Regions from separate parts of the Thalassospira sp. UBA4513 genome, predicted to be linked through region 2. Evidence: predicted binding sites of a transcription regulator. Region 2 holds the regulator's gene; the other holds the start of a gene.
The links. Region 2 encodes LexA, which represses DNA repair genes until DNA is damaged. Its sites were predicted from a motif close to ATGTTCTANTTTGGTTC; they were not measured.
Positions count from the first base shown of each region.

Region 1: a site for LexA is predicted at 1,607-1,623, ahead of uvrA (excinuclease ABC subunit UvrA). Genes of this name have one in related genera too.

Region 1 covers NZ_DGMR01000030.1:4,988-8,359, forward strand. Annotated here, with positions in the region: gene nagA (N-acetylglucosamine-6-phosphate deacetylase) at 1-188, shown strand, start outside; gene fbaA (class II fructose-bisphosphate aldolase) at 345-1,424, shown strand; gene uvrA (excinuclease ABC subunit UvrA) at 1,634-3,372, shown strand, end outside.
Region 2 covers NZ_DGMR01000001.1:48,325-51,696, forward strand. Annotated here, with positions in the region: gene trpC (indole-3-glycerol phosphate synthase TrpC) at 1-574, shown strand, start outside; gene moaC (cyclic pyranopterin monophosphate synthase MoaC) at 594-1,073, shown strand; gene lexA (transcriptional repressor LexA) at 1,236-1,943, shown strand; gene B2T33_RS00280 (ComEC/Rec2 family competence protein) at 2,020-3,372, opposite strand, start outside.

The DNA of each region.
Region 1 (3,372 bases), on a different contig from region 2:
TGGAAATTGCCGAAATCGGGCTTGATGAAGCGCTTCGCATGGCGTCGCTTTATCCAGCGGAGTTCCTCGGGCTTGGTGATGTTCTTGGTCGCTTGGCACCGGGCTATCAGGCCGATATGATTTTGTTTGATGATCAGTTCAAAGTGACGCAAAGCTGGATCAAGGGCGTGCAAGAGAGTTACGCCTGAGCAAACGCAATATTTTCCGAAAGTCTATGACGGAAAGCCTTGACCTGAGACAGCATTTCGAAGATGCATTGGGCTCTGTAACAGTTTGTATGCAGGGTCTTCAGGTGATTTTGCTGCTGATCTGTTTTTACTCTGACCCCCAGGAGGAGTACCCACATGCCTTCCGTTAAACCCGGTGTTGTTACCGGTGCTGCCTATCGCGAACTCGTTTCTGCCTGCAAGCAGGACGGTTACGCCCTTCCCGCCGTCAATATTACGTCTTCAAGCACGATGAACGCAGCCCTTGAAGCTGCTGCAAATGCCGGATCTGACATTATCATTCAGCTTTCGAATGGTGGTGCACAGTTCTTTGCCGGCAAGGGCATCAAGGACGCTGCTGCGGCCCGTGTTCTCGGCGCCGTATCTGCTGCGCGTCATGCACAGCTTCTGGCCGAACATTATGGTGTTGCTGTTGTCATGCATACCGACCACGCAAACCGCAAGTTTGTGCCATGGGTCGATGAAATGCTGAAATGGAGCGAAAAGGCCTATGCCGAAACTGGCAAGGCGCTTTACAGCTCTCATATGCTGGATCTGTCCGAAGAATCCGTTGAAGACAACCTCGCGACCTGCGAGACCTTCCTGAAACGGATGTCAGCCATCGAGATGAGCCTTGAGATCGAACTGGGCGTCACCGGTGGTGAAGAAGACGGTATCGGTCATGAGCTTGATACCTCGGTTGAGGAAATCGATCCGCGCCTTTACACCCGCCCGGAAGAAGTCGAAGAAGCTTATCGCCGTCTCTCGCCGCTTGGTCACTTCTCGGTCGCGGCAGCGTTTGGCAACGTGCACGGCGTTTACAAGCCCGGCAACGTGAAGCTTCGCCCGGAGATCCTTCTGGAAAGCCAGAAATACGTGGCCGAAAAGCACGGTCTGGGTGATCGCCCGCTCGACTTCGTATTCCATGGCGGTTCCGGTTCGGAAAAAGAGAAAATCGAAGAAGCTGTCAGCTATGGCTGCTTCAAGATGAATATCGATACCGATACCCAGTTCGCCTATGCCCGCCCGGTTGGCGAGTATGTCGAAGCCAACGCACGTGCGTTCAAGTATCAGGTCGACCCGGAAACCGATCAGCCATACAAAAAGCAGTATGACCCGCGCGTCTGGATCCGCGAAGCTGAGCTGTCGATGGCAGCACGCCTTGAAGAAGCTTTCAAGGACCTCGGTGCAACCGGTCGTACGGTTACCAAAGGCTAAGCCAGATCAAAAACCTGACCGTTCCGGTCACAGGATTTATGAAGCCCGCCGGTCTTGTTCGGCGGGCTTTTTCGTGGCTCTGTCATGCATCGGGTTGTTAATTGCGGATCTCCTGACAAATACTGACAGGAACTGTCAGGGGTGCGCTTGCGTATAGCTTACGGCTCCTCTATACACTTTCCGAACAATTCAGGAACAAAAGGCCCGACATGCTGACGAAAATCTCGGTTCGCGGTGCGAAAGAACACAACCTTCAGAACATTGATGTTGAACTGCCGCGCGATTCCCTCGTGGTGATTACCGGTCTGTCGGGATCAGGCAAAAGTTCTCTGGCCTTTGATACCATCTATGCCGAAGGTCAGCGCCGCTATGTCGAAAGCCTGTCGGCCTATGCCCGCCAGTTCCTGGAACTGATGCAAAAGCCCGATGTCGAATATATCGACGGGCTGTCACCAGCCATCTCCATCGAACAAAAGACGACCTCGAAGAACCCGCGTTCGACCGTTGGCACCGTCACCGAAATTTATGACTATATGCGTCTGTTGTGGGCGCGTGTCGGCATCCCCTATTCGCCCGCCACAGGTCTGCCGATTGTCAGTCAGACCGTTTCGCAAATGGTCGACCGCGTCATGGAGATGGAGGAAGGTACGCGTCTTTACCTTCTGGCCCCGATCGTGCGTGGCCGTAAAGGTGAATACAAAAAAGAACTGCGTGAACTTCGCGCACGCGGCTTCCAGCGCGTCAAGATCGATGGCGAAATGTATGACATCGACGAAGCACCGGAACTGAACAAGAATCTCAAACACGATATTTCAGTCGTGGTTGATCGCCTGATCGTCAAGGATGGCATTTCAACCCGTCTGGCAGACAGCTTTGAAACCGCGCTTGAACTTACCGACGGCATCGTTTTGACCGAAGATGCCAAAACCGGCGAAACCACTGTTTTTTCAGCAAAGTTCGCCTGCCCGGTTTCCGGCTTTACCATCGAGGAAATCGAACCGCGACTGTTCTCATTCAACAACCCGTTTGGTGCCTGCCCGGCCTGTGATGGCCTTGGCACCCAGATGGAATTCGACCCGATGCTGGTCGTCCCGGATGAAAGCAAGACGCTCGAAAACGGTGCCGTCGCGCCCTGGGCCAGTACAACATCGAAATACTATCTCCAGACCCTGAAATCGGTTGCCAAGCACTTTGACTTCAAAACCAATGTCCCTTGGGAAAAACTGCCCAAGAAAGCACAGGACATCATCCTGCATGGATCGGGCGAAGAAGAAGTCACGGTGACCTATGATGACGGATCACGTAGCTATAAGGTGTCGCGTCCGTTTGAAGGTGTCATTCCCAACATGTCGCGCCGCTGGCGTGAAACCGACAGCCAGTGGGCCCGTGATGAACTGTCCAAATACCAGATGGTGTCGCACTGCCCCACCTGCACGGGCAAACGCCTGAAACCCGAAGCACTGGCAGTAAAGGTTGATGGCTGCGACATTTCGCAGGTCACCGATCTTTCGATTGCCAAGGCCGCCGACTGGTTCCTGGCACTGGAAGATAAGCTGAACGCAAAAGAAACCGAGATTGCGCGTCGCATCCTTCGCGAAATCAATGATCGGCTGCGTTTCCTGCGCGATGTCGGCCTGGATTACTTATCGATGTCCCGCACATCCGGCACGCTTTCCGGCGGCGAAAGCCAGCGTATCCGGCTGGCGTCCCAGATCGGTTCGGGCCTGACAGGTGTTTTGTATGTGCTCGATGAACCATCCATCGGCCTGCATCAGCGCGACAACGACCGCTTGCTTGAAACGCTGAAACGCTTGCGTGACCTTGGCAATACGGTCCTTGTCGTCGAACATGACGAGGACGCCATTCGGGCTGCCGACTATGTTGTGGATATGGGCCCGGGTGCCGGTATTCATGGCGGCCGTATCGTTGCCGAAGGAACCCCGGAACA
Region 2 (3,372 bases):
TCCGCCGGAACTCGCCAAGGCCTATAAGGCCGGCGGGGCAAGCTGCCTGTCTGTTCTGACCGACATCCCCTATTTCCAGGGCGATGACAGCTATCTGGTCGCGGCCCGGGCCGCAGTCGATCTTCCGGCGCTTCGCAAGGATTTCATGGTCGATCCCTATCAGATTACCGAGGCACGCGCGCTTGGTGCGGACTGCATCCTCCTGATCATGGCAGCCCTTGAAGATAGTTTGGCGGCTGAGCTTGAAGATGCCGCGCACAGCCTTGGCATGGATGTTTTGATCGAGGTGCACAACGCCCCGGAACTTGAACGCGCGCTCAAGCTCAAGTCACGTTTGGTGGGGATTAATAACCGCAACCTCAAGACCATGGAAATCTCGCTCACCACGACCGAGGAACTGGCAAGCATGGTCGGCGATGATCGGTTGCTGGTGGCCGAAAGCGGCCTGTTTACCCCTGATGACCTTGCCCGTATGGCAAAGGTCGGCGCTGAGTGTTTCCTGATCGGCGAAAGCCTGATGCGCCAGGACGACGTCGCAACCGCCACCCGCAAACTGCTTGGCCTTGCGGCCTGATCAATACTGGACAGAACCAATGGCAGACAAGCTTTCCCATATTGATGCCGGTGGCAACGCGGTGATGGTCGATATTTCGGCCAAGGCAGAAACCGCACGCATTGCGATTGCCAAGGCCCGGGTTCTGATGTCTTCCGAAACGGCAAAGCTGATTGCGGCGCGCGGCCATAAAAAGGGGGATGTTCTTGGCATCGCCCAGCTTGCCGGGATCATGGGGGCGAAAAAGACCCCTGACCTGATCCCGCTTTGTCATCCCCTGCCCCTGACTTCTGTCACCGTGGATCTCGAACTGGCCAACGATGCCGATGCCGTCGATATCACCGCCACCTGCAAGACAACCGGCAAGACCGGTGTCGAGATGGAAGCCCTCACCGCTGCCTCGGTCGCAGCACTCACGGTTTTTGACATGTGCAAGGCGGTTGATAAAAGTATGAGGATTACCGATTTGCGGGTCACCCGAAAAGAAGGTGGCAAATCGGGTACCTTCGTCGCGGACTAGCTTCCTGTCCCTGCGGACCGCCTACTATTCATATTTTTTGAAGGATCACGGCGATTATTCGGTTTTTCCGTCAAATCGCACAGAGCCGCTTGACCCGCGAAAAGAACTAAAGTAGAACATCTGTGTATCCTTTTTGTTCTTTTTACAGGTTCGGGAAATAACATGCTGACGCGCAAGCAATATGAGTTGCTGGTCTATATAGACAATTACCTTCGCGATCACGGGATTTCGCCCTCTTTCGATGAAATGAAAGAGGCCCTGAACCTTAAATCCAAATCCGGCATTCACCGCCTGATCACAGGCCTCGAGGAACGCGGCTTTATCCGCCGCCTTGCGCACCGTGCACGCGCGCTTGAGGTCGTCAGACTTCCGGAAAACAGCGATGATGACGCCCCGGAAACGCCAAACAATGTGACCTCGCTTGCCAGTGTGCGAAAGGCCGCGCATCGACCAACCACGGTGCCAACCGCCTTCTCGGAAGCCGGGGAATCCGTTGGTTTGCCGCTCTATGGCCGGATTGCTGCCGGTACACCGATCGAGGCCCTTCGCGATCAAACGACCATGGTGCAGGTCCCGGCCGCCCTGCTTGGTGCCGGTGATCACTATGCCCTTGAAGTATCGGGGGATTCGATGATTGATGCCGGCATTCTTGATGGCGATACCGTCCTGATCCAGCGCTGTGAACAGGCCCATGACGGAACGATTGTGGTGGCACTCGTCGATGACAGCGAAGCCACGCTTAAGCGCCTGAAACGCGGACGTGGTGAAGTTCTGCTGGAACCGGCCAACGCACGCTATGAAACCCGCGCCCTGTCGCCAGATCGCGTGCGCATTCAGGGCCGTCTGGTCGGGCTGCTGCGTCAGTACTGATTGCTTGCGCGAAGTTACAAACAAAAACGCCCGGTGCTTGTGCCCGGGCGTTTTTGTTTTGAGTACGATCAGGTTGTTAGCGCCCTGCTCTGCCGCCGATGATGATCCAGGGCCAATTGCCAGTTTCCGCACGGACGGTGTTGATTTCTGGCTTTTCGCCAGGCTCAGACGGCAGTTTGATCGCAACACCGCCCTGCCACCACAGAACGTCATCATCGATGATCACGCGCGCGCCAGAGGCCTGACAGGTGGTTGGTAGATCGGTTTTCAGGCTGACAATGATATCTGCATTACGGCAGGCATAAAACGGATTGGCAATACGGCTTGCGACGATGATCCGTGACGGAACGATGTTAGCGCTAACACCAAGGGAGCACGGGTCGTTCTGGCAGGCCTGTACGCGGCTTGGTTCCTGTTCGGGGCGAATACCAAAGCGGCTCATCCAGATGCCTTTTTGAAAGTCATTCAGCCGCGATGAGGTATGCAGGATAGCGGCATCGGGATCATAAACAGCCCAGCTTTCGCGGTCGCCCGAAATCAGGATTTCGGGTTCTTTGTGCAGTGCCTGAAAGATAATGGCGGCAAAAATCACCGGAAGGACCGGCACGATCATCACCTTGTCGCGCCAGATAACGATCCAGGCCAAGGCAAACAGCCCCAAGGCAACCGCCAGCATATCAAGGCCCGAGACATACCAAAGCCCCCAGTCCTGTGCGGCAACCAGTTCGGCGGTTTCCAACAATACCGTCAATCCGGGCTTCATCGCGGCCAAAGAAAACCCTGATAACCCAATCGGGATCAGCGCCAGCGTCACGACAATCCAGGGCATGACCCAGAATGCCATGACCGGAATGGCGACCAGATTGGCGAGTACGCCGAGCATTGAAATACGGCCGAAATGATAGCCGATAATGGGCGCAGTCACCGCCGTCACGATCAAACTGGTCAGCAGCAAACCGGCAAGATAAAGACCGGCACGCTCATACCAGGACAGCATCCCCTGCCGATCCAGCCAGCGCCGCCCCGGCCCGTCATAAAACGCAACAAGTGCGCCAACGGCGGCAAAGGAGAGCTGGAAACTGGCGCCAAGCGCCGCATCAGGCCGAAGGATCAAAACAATGATCGCGGCCACGCCCACAAGGCGCAGCGATATGGCACGGCGATCCAGCAGGAGTGCCAGCCAAACCACAAGCAACATGACAAAGGCGCGCTGGGTCGGGATGGTCGCCCCGGATAATCCAAGATAGACAAGCCCCGCCAGCATGGCCGCCATCGCTGCCCATTTCTTGATCGGATAGCGCAAGGCAATTGATGGAATGGCGGCCAACCCGAACCGGATCAGGAAAAACACCGTCCCGCACAGCAATCCCATATGCAGACCGGAAATCGCCAACAAATGCGCAAGCCCGGATTTGCGAAGGTTATCGGC